DNA from 2 places in the Sphingomonas sp. Ell38C01 genome. Region 2 is predicted to be linked to the other one. Evidence: predicted binding sites of a transcription regulator. Region 2 holds the regulator's gene; the other holds the start of a gene.
What was found. The regulator LexA, encoded in region 2, represses DNA repair genes until DNA is damaged. The targets are predictions, from matches to a motif close to GTTCCNCNCTTGTTCT.

Region 1: a site for LexA is predicted at 5,547-5,562, ahead of ACV7NO_RS12500 (ImuA family protein). Genes of this name have one in related genera too.

What each region holds. Positions count from the first base shown of each region.
Region 1 covers NZ_JBUYVA010000001.1:2,646,354-2,653,991, forward strand. Annotated here, with positions in the region: gene ACV7NO_RS12475 (SDR family NAD(P)-dependent oxidoreductase) at 1-561, shown strand, start outside; gene rarD (EamA family transporter RarD) at 580-1,467, opposite strand; gene ACV7NO_RS12485 (dihydrolipoamide acetyltransferase family protein) at 1,551-2,927, opposite strand; gene ACV7NO_RS12490 (alpha-ketoacid dehydrogenase subunit beta) at 2,932-3,936, opposite strand; gene ACV7NO_RS12495 (thiamine pyrophosphate-dependent enzyme) at 4,112-5,407, opposite strand; gene ACV7NO_RS12500 (ImuA family protein) at 5,583-6,341, shown strand; gene ACV7NO_RS12505 (Y-family DNA polymerase) at 6,256-7,638, shown strand, end outside.
Region 2 covers NZ_JBUYVA010000001.1:2,487,488-2,495,125, forward strand. Annotated here, with positions in the region: gene ACV7NO_RS11680 (anthranilate synthase component II) at 1-246, shown strand, start outside; gene trpD (anthranilate phosphoribosyltransferase) at 243-1,226, shown strand; gene trpC (indole-3-glycerol phosphate synthase TrpC) at 1,223-2,008, shown strand; gene moaC (cyclic pyranopterin monophosphate synthase MoaC) at 2,005-2,472, shown strand; gene ACV7NO_RS11700 (molybdopterin molybdotransferase MoeA) at 2,469-3,656, shown strand; gene lexA (transcriptional repressor LexA) at 3,713-4,378, shown strand; partial or broken gene ACV7NO_RS11710 (ComEC/Rec2 family competence protein) at 4,389-6,485, opposite strand; gene gltX (glutamate--tRNA ligase) at 6,557-7,638, shown strand, end outside.

The DNA.
Region 1 (7,638 bases), 160 kb from region 2:
ATCGCCGCCGCCGGCATGACGATCGACACGCTTGTCAACAATGCGGGCTTCGGCACCAGCGGCGCCTTCGCCGACGCACCGATCGAGACCCATCTCGGCCAGATCGACGTCAATTGCCGCGCGCTGGCTGCGTTGGCACATGCGGTGCTGCCGGGGATGATCGCGGCGGGCAAGGGCGGCATCCTCAACATTGCCTCCACCGCCGCGTTTCAACCCGGCCCGTGGATGGCGACCTATTACGCCACCAAGGCGTTCGTCCTCAGCTTCTCCGAAGCGCTCCACGAGGAAGTGAAAGCTGGCGGCGTCCATATTGCCGCGCTGTGCCCCGGCCCCACCCGCACCGAGTTCGCCCAGGTCGCGGGCATGGGCAACAGCGCGGTGCTGGAACGCTTCGCCAGCGACACAGACACCGTGGTGCGCGACGGCATCGCGGCGCTCGAGGCCAACCGCGCGGTCCGCGTCTCAGGCAGGACGAACGCGGTCGCCGCTGCGTCGACCCGCTTCATGACGCGAGGCCTGGCGCGCCGACTGGTCGGCGCGCTCCAGAAGACGCGGGAGTAGCCGCGACGACCGTTGCCGCTATCCGCGCTCCGCCCTCGTCGCACGAAGGCTGTCCCACGCATACAGCGCGCATCCCGTCCAGATCAGCACGAACGTCACGACATGCGCCGGGCGCACCCGTTCGCCGAACAGCAGCACCGCCTCGAAGAACTGAAGCGTCGGCGCGATATATTGCAGCAATCCCATCGTCGCGTAGCGCAGCTTGCGCGCCGCTGCGGCGAACATCAGCAGCGGCGCCGCGGTCACCGCGCCCGCCAGCACCAGCAGCGCATCGGTCGAATCCGTCCGCCCGAACGCGCCCTCGCCGGTCGCGCCGGCGAACAGGATGATCGCCAGGCATAGGGGCGCCAGCAGCAACGTCTCCACCGTCAGCCCGCCCAGCGCGTCGATCGCCGCGACCTTGCGGATCAGCCCGTAGACGCCGAAACTCGACGCCAGCGCCAGCGATATCCACAACGCCCCGCCGCCGGACGCCGCCATCACCGCCACGCCCGCCGCCGCGATCGCCACCGCCACCAGCTGCACGCGCCGCACCCGCTCGCCCAGTATTGCCGCGCCCAGCGCGACGTTGACCAGCGGGTTGATGAAATAGCCCAGGCTCGCCTCCAGCACATGCGCGTGCTGGACGGCCCAGATATAGACCAGCCAGTTGATCGCGATCAGCACGGCGCTGCCGAACAGCAGCAACAACGTGCGCCCTCGCGCCGCCTGCGCGATCGCGCGCGTCCGTCGCAGGACCACCACGATCACCAGCAGAAGCAACAGCGACCACACCACCCGGTGCGCCACCACCTGCAGCGCCGGCACGCCGCGCAATAGCCGGAGGTACAGCGGCAGGATGCCCCACAGCGTGTAGGCGCCGACGCCCAGGATCAGGCCGTTTCGCGTCGTGTCGGATGATGCCATGCCCCGCCCTCTCGACGCTGTGGCACCCGACCGCAACCCGTCGGAACCTATTCCGCGATCAAGCGCAGGTTATTGCAAGGCAGCTACTCCGCGAACAGCAGCACCGGCGTCTCCAGCAAGCGTTTCAGCGCCTGGACATAGCTGGCCGCATCCCAGCCATCCACGACGCGGTGGTCGCAACTGATCGACAGGTTCATCAGCTTGGCACGCCGGATGTCGTCGCCCCCCCTGCCATTATCAACGAACACCGGCCGCTCGACGATCCTGTTCGGCCCGATGATCGCCACCTCGGGCCGGTTGATGACCGGCGTCGTCGCGATCCCGCCCAGCGGCCCGAGCGACGTGATGGTGATCGTCCCCCCGCCCATCTCGGACGGCGCCAGCTTGTTCGCGCGCGCCGCCTCGGCCAGCCGGGTGATCTCCGTCGCCAGCTGCCAGACGTTGCGATCCTGCGCGTCGCGGATGACGGGCACCGTCAGCCCAGCGTCGGTCTGCGTCGCCATGCCCAGATGCACCCGGCCCGACCGCGTCACGACGCCCGCCTCGTCGTCATAGCGCGCATTGAGCATCGGAAACTCCGGGAGCGTGCGACAGATCGCGACGATCATCAGCGGCAGCATCGTCAGCTTCGGACGGCTCCCGCGATTGGCGTTCAGGTCGCCGCGCATCGCCTCCAGCGCGGTCACGTCGATCTCGTCGACATAGGTGAAGTGCGGGATGTTGCGCTTCGACGCCGCCATGTTCTCCGCGATGCGCCGCCGCATCCCGATGACCTTCACCGCCTCGTCCTCACGCGCCCGGCTCGCCCCGGGCGCATGATAGCCCTGTCCCGAACCATAGCGCAGATACGCGTCGAGATCGGCATGACGAACCCGGTCGCTGTCCGACTTCACGGTCGCGAGATCGACGCCCAGATCCTTCGCGCGCGCCCGCACGGCGGGGGATGCGAGCACCTTCTCGTCTCCCCTCCCGCTTGCCGGAGGGGCCGAGCGCGAGCTCGCGCTTTCAGCAGGCGGTGCGGGCGGGTTGCTCGAGGACTCACCCCTAGCCCCTTCCGCGAGAGGGAGAGGGAGAGGTGTTTCGGCCACCTCCTCCACCCCGGGATTCTCCGCCTCATACTGCTCCGCCGTCTCTGCCTGCGCAGCACTGGCCGGTGCCGCCTTCAAGTCATGCGGCACGCCCCCAAGCGCGGGCGCTTCCTCCGCGGACACGTCCGCCGCATCCGTCTCGATCACCACCAGCGCGGCGCCGATCGACACCTGGTCGCCCACCTCGCCCGCCAGTTCGACGACCGTGCCCGACACCGGCGACTCCATCTCGACCGTCGCCTTGTCGGTCATCATGTCCGCGATCTGCTGGTCTTCCTCCACCCGGTCGCCGACCGCCACGTGCCACGCGACGATCTCGGCCTCGGAGATGCCCTCGCCGATGTCCGGCAGTTTGAACGTGAAGCGCGCCATCGCCTTAGTCCTTCAGGATTTTCTTGAGGGCCATGCCGATCCGCACCGGTCCCGGGAAATACGCCCATTCCAGGCTGTGCGGATATGGCGTGTCGAACCCCGTCACCCGCTCGATCGGCGCCTCCAGATGGTGGAAGCACCGCTCCTGCACCAGCGCGGACAACTCCGCACCGAACCCGCCGGTCCGTGTCGCCTCGTGGACGATCAGGCACCGCCCGGTCTTCGTCACCGACGCCTCGATCGTCTCGATGTCGAGCGGCACCAGCGTGCGCAGGTCGATCACCTCGGCATCGATCCCCGCATCCGCGACCACCGACAGGCACACATGCACCATCGTTCCGTACGCCAGGATCGTCACCGCCTCGCCCGCGCGGACGACGTTCGCCTTGCCCAGCGGGATCTTGTAATAGCCCGTCGGCACGTCGCCCGCGGGATGCTTCGACCAGTTCTCCGCGGGGCGATCCCAATGGCCGTTGAACGGGCCGTTGTAGATCCGCTTGGGCTCGAAGAAGATCGTCGGATCATTGTCCTCGATCGCGGAGATCAGCAGCCCCTTTGCGTCGTACGGCGTCGACGGAATCACCGTCTTCAGCCCCGACACATGCGTGAAGATCCCCTCCGGCGACTGCGAATGCGTCTGCCCCCCGAAGATCCCGCCGCCGAACGGCGAGCGCACCGTGATCGGCGCGGTGAACTCGCCGTCGGAACGATAGCGCAACCGCGCCGCCTCGCTCACCAGCTGATCGAGCGCAGGATAGATGTAATCCGCGAACTGGATCTCGGGCACGGGACGCAGGCCATAGGCTCCCATCCCCACCGCGACGCCGATGATCCCGCATTCGGTGATCGGCGTGTCGAACACGCGACGCTTGCCGTATTTCGCCTGCAACCCCGCGGTCGCGCGGAACACGCCACCGAAATAGCCGACATCCTCGCCCATCACGATCACGTCCGGATCGCGATCCATCACCACGTCCATCGCGGAGTTGATCGCCTGGATCATGTTCATCCGCGCGGTGTCTGCGGACTCCGCCTCGGTGGTGCCGGTGTCCGGAGTTTCGATCACATCACTCACCACACACACTCCGTCATCCCCGCGCAGGCGGGGATCCATCTCGTGCAGATGCCGCACAGGCTATGGTCGCAAGCGGGATTCCCGCCTCCGTGGGCGGGACGCAACGCCATCACCGATCCCATGGCCGCCCGCTTTCCGTCTCTTCCGCCATCATCTGCGCCTGCTGCTCGCGCAGGTGCCAAGGCATCTCCTCGAACACCCCGTCGAACAGCGTATCGAGCGGCTGGTGGAGGCCATGCCCCAGGATGCCGTTCTTCTCGGCCTCCTTCTGCGCGGCCTTCACCTGTTCGGCCAGCTCGCGGTCCTGCGCGGCGTGGCGCTCCTCGTCCCATTCGCCGATCGCGATCAGGTGATCCTTCAGCCGCCGCACCGGGTCCCCCAGCGGCCACGCGGTCGGCTCGCCCGCGGAGCGATACTGCCCCGGATCGTCCGACGTCGAATGCCCCTCGGCACGATAGGTGAAGTGCTCGATCAGCGTCGGGCCCTGATTGGTCCGCGCACGCTCCGCCGCCCACATCGTCGCGGCATAGACCGCCAGCGCGTCATTCCCGTCGACCCTGAGGCCCGCGATCCCATACCCCACCGCACGCGCCGCGAACGTCGTCGCCTCCGCACCCGCGAACCCGGAAAAGCTCGAAATCGCCCACTGGTTGTTGACCACGTTGAAGATCACCGGTGCGCGGTACACCGTCGCGAAGGTCAGCGCGGAGTGGAAGTCGCCCTCCGCGGTCGACCCTTCCCCGCACCACGTCGCCGCGATCCGCGTATCGCCCTTCGCCGCGCTGGCCATCGCCCAGCCCACCGCCTGCGGATATTGCGTCGTCAGGTTGCCGGAGATCGAGAAGAACCCCGCCTCCTTCACCGAATACATGATCGGCAGCTGCTTGCCCTGCAACCGGTCGCCGCGGTTCGAATAGATCTGGTTCATCATGTCGACCATCGACCAGCCGCGCGCGATCAGCAGCCCCTGCTGGCGATAGGACGGGAAGCACATGTCCTCGTAATCGAGCGCATGCGCCGCCGCGACGGACACCGCCTCCTCGCCGGTGCACTTCATGTAGAAGCTCGTCTTGCCCTGCCGCTGCGCGCGGAACATCCGCTCGTCGAACGCGCGGACCAGCGCCATGCTGCGCAGCATCCGCCGCAGCATATCGGGATCGAGCCGCGGGTCCCACGGCCCCACCGCCTGCCCCGCATCGTCGAGCACGCGCACCAGACCATAGGCCAGGTCGGTGAACGTATCGGCGCGGTCGGCGGTGTCGGGGCGGCGCGTCTCGCCCGCGGGAGGGATCGGCACTTCGGTGAAGTCCACCGTATCGCCCGGGCGGAACTTCGGCTCCGGCACGTGCAGCGACAACGCCGGCAGGTTCGGGGGCGGCAAATTCGGGCGTACGGGATCCGGCATCGGCTCTCCCACGTCTCTCTCCAGTGTCTTGGCGTCGGTTGGAACGCTCGGGTATTCCTTTCGCGCCATTGAAATATAATTTCAAGACCGTTCGTCCGACCGGCACAGCGTTCGAGCCGGATTGACTCGCTGAGAATAAAGAACAAAATAAGAACGATCAGCCGCAACCCGAGTCGTGCCCATCGTGCCCCAGTCGAGCGTCCTCATCACCCTGCGCGAAACGCTCCGCGCCATCGAGGGCGACGGACACCGTCGGCGCGAGGCGCTCCCGTTCGGGATCGACGCACTCGATTCGCGATTGGCCGCCGCCGGTCTCCGGCTCGACGCGCTTCACGAGGTGGCCGCCGCCACCCCCGCAATGGGCGACGACGCCTCGGCCACGTTGTTCGTCGCCGGGGTCGCCGCGCGTGCGTGGGGCCCGGTGCTGTGGGTGGTGCGCCGCCGCGACCTGTTCGCGCCCGGCCTCTACCAGTCCGGTCTCGCCCCCGAACGCGTGATCTATGCCGAAGCCGCCGACGATGCCGAGCTCCTGGCCCTCATGGAAGAGGGGCTGCGCCACCGTGGGCTCGGCGCGGTGATCGGCGAGGCCAAGCGCGTCGCGATGCCCGCCACCCGCCGGCTCCAGCTGGCCGCGGAAGGGGGCCGCACGATCGCGCTGCTGATGAAGCGCCACGCCCGCGACGGCGTCGATCCGCTCGGCGTCCCCTCCGCCGCGCTCACCCGCTGGCGCGTCGCCAGCGCGCCCTCGCGCGCCTTGCGGACCGCCGGCGTCGGCCGCCCCCGCTGGCACCTGTCCTGCGTCCGCCAGCGCGGCGGCGATCCCTTCGAACTCACGGTGGAGGCCAGCGATGAAACGGGTCGCCTCGCTCTACCTGCCCGACTGGTCGATCGACCGCGTCCGGCGGGCAGAGCCGACACTCGCGCCGCCGCCTGAGCGCGCGCCGACGCATGCCGATCTCGCGCTCGGCACCCGCGGCTGGCGTCCCGGCGCCCGCTGGGCCCGTGACGAGGCGACCGCCTATCCCCGCCTCCCCGGCGACGATGGTGGTGCCGTCACCGGCGCACGCGCGCATCCCTTCCGCCCGATGCCGCCCGACGAGGGCGCACGCCTCGTACCGGATGCGCCCGGCACCGTCCGCCGCGCCGTTCGAACCGTCGCGCCTGCGCTTCCCCCGCCTGCGGTCGGGGCGCTCGTCACCGTCCACAAGACGGGCAGCCGCGTCGAGATCGTCGGCGCCTCGCCCGAGGCGCGCGCGCTCGGCATCGTCCCCGGCATGGCGTTGACGCAGGCACGCGCCAGCGTCCCCGCGCTCGTCGTCCGCGACGCCGATCCAGCCGGCGACGCTGCCGACCTCGCCGCGCTCGCCACCCTGCTCGCCCGCCGCTGGAGCCCGATCGTCGCGATCGACGGCACCGACGGCCTGCTGATCGACCTCACCGGCGTCTCCCACCTCCACGGCGGCGAGGCCCGCATGGCGCGCGCGCTCACACGCCTCCTCGCCCGCGCCGGCATAACCGCCCGTATCGCGATCGCCGACACCGCCGGCGCCGCCTGGGCGATCGCGCGGTTCGTGTCCCACGTCCCCGAAACGCAGGCTCGACGCCAACGCACTACCCCGGCGAAGGCCGGGGCCCAGTCGCGCAACAACGGCAAGGACAGGGCTGACCTGAAAACGACGGTCATTGCGACTGGGCCTCGGCCTTCGCCGGGGTGGAGCCCTCGACCGATCACCAACACCCTTCACATCCCCCCCACCCGGAATACCGAAACCCTCGCCCCGCTCCCCACCGCCGCGCTCCGCCTCGATCCGACCGCGATCGACCTCCTCGCACGCCTCGGTGTCGATACGATCGGCGATCTCGCCGCGATGCCCCGCGCGCCGCTGATCCGCCGGTTCGGCACGCAGGTCGCGCTGCGTCTCGACCAGGCGCTCGGCCGCGCGCCCGAACCGCTCGTCCCGGTCATCCCCCCCGAGCGGATCGCGGTCGAGCAGCGCTTCGCCGAGCCCATCGCCACCGCAGAGGCGATCGCGCACTGGCTCGCCCCGCTCGTCGCACGCCTCGCGATCGACCTTGCCAAGGCGGGCCTCGGCGCGCGGATGCTCGCCTTCGTCGCGACGCGCGTCGACGACCACCGGCAGGTTTTGCGCATCGGTCTCGCCCGCGCCACCCGCGATCCGACGCACATGCTGCGCCTCCTCGTGCGCCGGATCGACACGATCGACCCCGGT
Region 2 (7,638 bases):
ACCGGCGTCTTCGCCGGCGTCCCCTCCCCCTTCACCGCGACGCGCTATCATTCGCTGATCGTGGAGGACATTCCCGACGCCCTCGTCGTCAACGCCACCGCGAGCGACGGCTCCGTGATGGGCGTCCGCCACCGCGAGCTGCCGATCCACGGCGTCCAGTTCCACCCGGAGAGCATCGCGACCGAGCACGGCCACGCGCTGCTCGCCAACTTCCTGCGCGACGCCGGCATCGACACCCCCGCATGACGCTCCCCGACACCGCGTCGCCGCTGTCGCGCGAAACCGCCGCACAGGCGTTCGCCGACCTTCTCGACGGCAAGCCCTCCGAAGACGCGATCGCCACCTTCCTCGTCGGCATGACCGAGCGCGGCGAGACGGCAATCGAGATCGCGGAAGCCGCCCGCGCGATGCGTGCACGGCTGATCCCGATCGAGGCTCCAACCGGTGCGATCGACGTCTGTGGCACCGGCGGCGACGGGCACCACACGCTCAACGTCTCCACCGCGGTCAGCCTGGTCGTCGCGAGCGCGGGCATTCCCGTCGCCAAGCACGGCAACCGCGCCGCCTCGTCGAAGGCGGGCGCGGCGGATACGCTCGAGGCGCTTGGCGTCGACATGGCACGCGCAGGGGCGCTGGCGGAGCGGACGCTGGCCGATCTGGGCATCTGCTTCCTGTTCGCGGGCAACCACCATCCCGCGATGAAGCGGATTACCCCGATCCGCCAGCGCATCGGGCGACGGACGATCTTCAACCTGATGGGCCCGCTGGCAAACCCGGCCGGCGTCACCCGCCAGTTGATCGGCATCGCCCGCCCCGACTACGCGCCCGTCTATGCCGGCGCACTCGACCAGCTCGGCACCGAGGCGGCGCTCGTCGTCTCGGGTGAAGAGGGCCTCGACGAGGTTTCTGGCGCGGGGCCGACGATCGCGGTGTCGATCGGCGCGGTCGCGCTGCCTGACCGTATCGCGCCCGAGGACGCGGGCCTGATGCGCCATCCGATTGCCGCGATCCACGGCGGCGATCCCGAACACAACGCCGCCGCGCTCCAGCGGTTGCTCACGGGCGAGCGCGGCGCGTACCGCGATGCGGTCCTGCTCAATGCCGCCGCTGCCTTCGTCCTCGCCGGCACCGACGCGACGCTCGCCGACGGCGCCGCCCGCGCCGCGCGCACGATCGACGCCGGCGCCGCCGCCGATCTGCTCGCCCGCTGGATCGCCTATCCATGACCAACATCCTCGACCGCATCCTCGAAACCAAGCGCGCCGAAGTCGCCGCCCGCCGCTCGACCATCCCCGTCTCCGACCTGGAAGCGCGGATCGCCGAAGTCGGCGCGCCCCGCGGCTTCCGCGCCGCGCTCGATGCGAAGGCTGCGACCGGGCACGCGCTGATCGCGGAGATCAAGAAGGCCAGCCCCTCCAAGGGCGTGATCCGAGAGGATTTCGATCCCCCCGCGCACGCCCGCGCCTATGAAGCCGGCGGTGCGGCCTGTCTCTCGGTGCTCACCGACGAGCGCTGGTTCCAGGGCGCGGATGCGTACCTGCTGGCCGCGCGCGAAGCCTGCGCGCTCCCGGTGATCCGCAAGGACTTCATGGTCAGCCCGTGGCAGGTGATGGAATCGCGCAGCCTCGGCGCCGACGCGATCCTCGTCATCATGGCCGCACTCGACGACGCGCGCGCCGCCGAGATCGAGTCCGCCGCGATCGATTGCGGCATGGACGTGCTCGTCGAGGTCCATGACGAGGACGAGTTCGAACGCGCGCTGAAGCTCAAGTCGCGGCTGATCGGCGTCAACAACCGCGACCTGCGCGATTTCTCGGTCGATTTCCAGCGGACCTACGATCTCGTCGGCAAGGCCCCCGAAGGCTGCACCTTCGTGGCAGAGAGCGGGCTCAACACCCGCACCGATCTCGACGCGATGGCGGCGCACGGCATCCGCTGCTTCCTCGTCGGCGAGGCGCTGATGCGCCAGGCTGACGTCGAGGCGGCGACGCGCGCGCTCGTCGGATGACGCGCCTCACGCATCTCGACGCGGCCGGCGCCGCGCACATGGTCGACGTCGCGAACAAGTCCGTCACCGCGCGTGAGGCCACCGCGACCGGTCGGATCGTCATGTCCCCCGAGGCAGCGCGCGCGATCCGCGACGGCGCGGTGGCGAAGGGCGACGTCCTCGCGGTCGCGCGCGTCGCCGGAATCATGGCGGCCAAGCGCACCGCGGACATCATCCCGCTGTGCCATCCCCTGCCGCTCACCCGCGTCGCGATCGACCTGGCACTCGCCGACGATGGCATCACCGCGACCGCGACCGTCGCGACCGACGGGAAGACCGGCGTCGAGATGGAAGCGCTCACCGCCACCACCGCCGCACTGCTGACGATCTACGACATGGCGAAAGCGCTCGACAATCGCATGACGATCGAGGGCATCCGCGTCGTCGCCAAGCGCGGCGGCCGGTCGGGCGACTGGCAGGCGTGAGCACGCCGCTGCTTCCCGTGGACGAAGCGCAGCGCCGGCTCATTGGCTCGGCCCACGCGGTCGACGTCGAACACGTCGCCCCGATCGACGCGATCGGGCGCTGGGCCGCCGGGCCGGTCCGCGCGACGCGGACCCAGCCCGCCGCCGACCTGTCCGCAATGGACGGCTATGCGATCCGCTTCGCTGACATGCCGGGGCCATGGCACGTCGTGGGCGAAAGCGCCGCCGGTCGACCGTTCGCCGGCATCGCAGCGGCTGGCGAGGCCGTCCGCATCTTCACCGGGGCCGCGATGCCTGCGGGCACCGACACGGTGATGATCCAGGAGGAAGTCGAGCGCGACGCCGACCACGTCGCACTGGTCGGCGAAGGGCCGCTCGCGCACGGCCGCAACACCCGCCGCCGCGGACTGGACTTCCTCGCGGAAGATACCCTCGTCGAGGCCGGGCAGCGCCTCACCCCCGCCCGCCTCGCACTGGTCGCCACCGGCGGGGCGACGGCGATCGCGGTGCATCGCAGGGTCCGCGTCGCGATCGTCGCGACCGGGGACGAACTCGTCGACCCGTCCATCGCCGCAAGCGGCGTCCAGCTTCCCGAATCGAACCGGTTGCTGCTCCGCGCGCTGCTCGCCGACCTGCCGGTCGAGATCGTCGATCTCGGCATTCTGCCCGATCGGCTCGACACTCTCACCCGCGCCTTCGTCGAGGTCGATGCCGATCTGCTCGTCACCACCGGCGGCGCGTCGGTCGGCGATCACGATCTCGTCCGTCCTGCGCTCGAGGCGGCGGGCGGCGTCATCGATTTCTGGCGGATCGCGCTGCGGCCCGGCAAGCCGATGCTCGCGGGGCGGCGCGGGGCGATGCAGGTCCTGGGGCTGCCCGGCAATCCGGTGTCGGCCTTCGTGACGGCGCTGCTGTTCGTGAAGCCCGTCGTCGCCGCACTCGCCGGTGCGCGCGAAGCGCTGCCCCGCCCGCGTCTGGTGTCGCTCGGCGAAGACCTGCCCGCGAATGGCCCGCGCACCGACTACATGCGCGCGCAGCTACGGGACGGCAAAGTGTTCGTCGCGGCGATCCAAGACAGTTCGATGCTCGCCACGCTCGCCCGTGCGAACTGCCTCGTCATCCGCGCGCCGCACGCCCCTGCGGCGATGGCGGGCGAATCGGCGGAAATCCTCGACATCGCTTGACGACAACCATTGTGTTCCGTAAAGGTTCGCCGTCTGTTCGCCAGCGGAGGACCGCGATGCTTACCAAGAAACAGCATGAGCTGATCTGCTTCATCAACGACTCGCTGACCGAAAGCGGCGTTTCGCCCTCGTTCGAGGAGATGAAGGACGCGCTCGACCTCAAGTCAAAATCCGGGGTCCATCGCCTTATCAGCGCGCTCGAGGAGCGCGGCTTCCTCCGCCGCCTGCCCAATCGCGCGCGGGCGCTCGAAGTGCTCAAGATGCCCGAGCGCGTCGAGGCGAAAAAGCCCGAGGCGAAGCGGGGCGGCAACGTGAAGCCCGCCCCCGAACCCGCCAACGACGTGATCGAGATCCCGCTCCACGGCCGCATCGCGGCGGGTGTCCCGATCGAGGCGTTCGAGGGATCGTCGATGCTCGCGGTGCCCGCGGCGCTGCTCGGGTCTGGCGAGCATTATGCGCTGGAAGTGTCGGGCGATTCGATGGTCGAGGCGGGAATTCTCGACGGTGACTACGCGCTGATCCGGCGGCAGGAGGTTGCACGCGACGGCGAGATCGTGGTCGCGCTGATTGAAGACAGCGAGGCGACGCTCAAATATTTCCGTCGCGAGGGTGCGATGGTCCGGCTCGATCCCGCGAACCGCGCCTATGATCCGCAGCGCTATGCCCCCGCGCAGGTCCGCGTCCAGGGTAAGCTTTCGGGAATCCTGCGCCGCTACGATTGAGCGCCTGTGCCCAAGGGTGATCGTCGCCGGGCACGCGCGTCGTCGCGATGTGCCCGGTCGCGAATGTCGTGGCGATCCCGCCCGTCCGGGCCAGCACCGGGCGATCGAGCCTCAGCCAGCGCGGCTTGCAAGCATAGGGCAGCCGGCGTTCGCTGACGACGACATCCGCGCTCGCGCACGCCGCGATCAGCTCCGCGGCCGGGACGAGATAGAGGCTGCGGGTCGCGAGGATGCGCCAGCGCCGTCCGGCCACCGTTCGAGTCGCGAGGCACAGGTCGCGGCTGCACCGCGCGTTCCCCTGCTCCGACAGTAACAGCGGTTCGCCGTCGACCCCGCCGTTCACCGCGAGAACGTCGCGCATATAGTCGCCCGCCCGGTCGCGGAGCAGCGCCACCGATCCTCCCGCGGTCCGCACTGCGACATGACGCCCGTCGCCGGTCACGAGCAGGTCGGGCGCGGGGGTCGCCAGCACCCAGACCGCGCCGATCGCGACCGGCACCGCGCCCAGCCGCCGCCAGCGTGTCCGCCACAGCGCGATCCACAGTCCGCCCGCCAGCATCGCCGCGAACGCGCCCGCCGGCATCGCGGGCAGCGCGGTCACCGATCCCGGCGCCGCGGCGACGCTCCGAGCGATCCACAGCAGCAGCGACAGCGCCTTGCCCGCCATCCACCACAGCGGTGCGCCCAGTCCGCCGATATCCAGCAGCAACGCGATCGCCTCCAGCGGCATCACGACGAAGGTCGTCAGCGGGATCGCGACGATATTGGCGAGCGCGCCATAGACCCCCGCCTTGTGGAAATGAAACACCGCGATCGGCATCAGCGCCAGCTCGACGACCACCCCGGTCACTAGCAGCGACGCGAGCCCCCGGGCTGCGCGTTCCAGCCACCCCGCCCCGTCCGCCGCGAACCACGCCCGCACCCGCGGATGCTCGTGCAGCGCCACGATCGCGGTCACCGCGGCGAAGGACAGCTGGAAGCTCGCCCCCATCACGCTCTCCGGCCAAGCCACGATCACCACCAGCGCGCCGACTGCGACCAGCCGCAGCGTCACCGCCTCGCGCCCCGCCGCCAGTGCGGCGAGCACCATCAGCGCTGCGACGCACGACCGGATCGTCGGGACTTCGCTCCCGGTCAGCAGCGTATAGCCGATCGCTGCGCCCGCGCCCGCACCCGCCGCGACCAGCGGCAGCCGCCAGTGCAGTGCCAGCCACGGGCTCAACGCCAGCAACCGCAACGCCAGCAGCATCGTCATCCCGACAACTGCGGTGATGTGCAGCCCGCTGACCGACAACAGGTGCGCGAGCCCCGCGCGGCGCATCGCCTCGGCATCGGCCTCCGCGATCGCACCCACGTCGCCGGTCGCCAGCGCGGACGCGACCCCGCCCTCGCTGCCGGGCAGTCTCGCATGGATATGCCGCGACAGGCGCTGGCGAACCCCGGGCTGCGACGCCTGACCCGCGATCATCTCGACCGGCGCATGTGCGCGCCCGGTCGCGCCGATCGAGTCGAACCACGCCGCGCGCGAATAGTCGTACGCCCCCGGCACTGCGGCACCGGGCGGCGGCATCAGTCGCGCGCCCAGCCGCAGCGTCATCCCCGGCGCAAGCCCCTCCGGCGCATCGGCCTCCGCGATGTTGACGCGCAGGTGCGGCGGCAGCGCCACCGTGTCGCGCGCCTCCTCCGCGATCACCCGCACCGGCGCAAGCCGCACCCGCACCAATTCGCGCGCCGGCAGCAGGTCGACCCGCTCCACCTTCGCTTCGAACCGCACGATTGCCGGCCGACCCAGGACGGGCCCGGCCAACCGCTCGGCCCGCCACCAGATCGACGCCATCCCGCACGCGACCAGCACCGCCGCGACCGCGACCGCGCGCCCGGCCCGTCCACCACGCCCGATCGCGAGCGCCAGCGCCGCGATCGCAGTCGCCGCCAACATCGCCGCGATCCACTGGTTCCGCACCGGCAACACGAACCACGCCGCGACGCCGGCCCCCAGCATCACCGGCACCCACAGCAGCAGATGGTCCCGCTCAGCCTCCAGCCAGCACTCCAGCGCGTCGCGCACGCGCCGGGCTCCCGCGATTTGAAGCGGCCGGGTGCGCATGCTAGGGGCGTCGGCGGCTGAACCGGCCATCAGATTTTCCAGACTGTCCTCAACTTTGGGAGCATGTGCGCTTGAGCGCAACCACCGATACCGCGACCGTTGCGGGCGAGAGCATCGTCACGCGTTTCGCGCCCTCGCCCACCGGGTTCCTCCACATCGGCGGCGCGCGGACGGCGCTGTTCAACCTGCTGTTCGCACGGGCGCATGGCGGCAAGTTCCTGCTGCGGATCGAGGATACCGATCGCGCGCGCTCCACCCAGCCCGCGATCGACGCGATCCTGTCGTCGATGCGCTGGCTCGGACTCGATTGGGACGGCGAGGAGGTCTATCAGTTCGAACGCGCCGCGCGGCATGCGGAGGTGGCGCACCAGATGGTCGCCGCCGGCCATGCCTATCGCTGCTGGCTGACCCCGGCCGAGATCGACGCGATGCGCGCCGAGGCACAGGCGGCGAAGACGCCGCTCCGCATCCGCTCGCCCTGGCGCGACCGCACCGACGGCCTCGCCGACCAGCCGTTCGTGGTGCGCCTCAAGGCCCCGACCGAGGGCGCAACGACGATCGACGACAAGGTGCAGGGCAGCGTCACCGTCCAGAACGGCGAGCTCGACGACCTCGTCCTGCTCCGCTCGGATGGTACGCCCACCTACATGCTCGCGGTGGTGGTCGATGACCACGACATGGGCGTCACCCACGTCATCCGCGGCGACGACCATCTCAACAATGCGTTCCGCCAGCTGCCGATCTACCGCGCCAATGCGTGGCCCGAGCCGGTCTACGCGCATATCCCGATGATTCACGGTTCGGACGGCGGCAAGCTCTCGAAGCGCCACGGCGCGGTCGGGGTGGAGACCTATCGCGACGAGCTCGGCATCCTGCCCGAGGCGCTCGACAATTATCTCCTCCGCCTCGGCTGGGGGCATGGCGACGACGAGATCATCAGCCGCGAGCAGGCGATAGAATGGTTCGATCTCGCGCATGTCGGCAAGAGCCCGTCGCGGTTCGATTTGAAGAAGCTCGAGAACCTCAACGGTCATTATATTCGCGAGGCGAGCGACGCCCGGCTTGCCGATCTGGTCGCCGAACGTCTCGAATTCGCTCATGACGATACCCGCCGCGACCTGCTGGTCCGCGCGATGCCGTCGCTCAAGCCGCG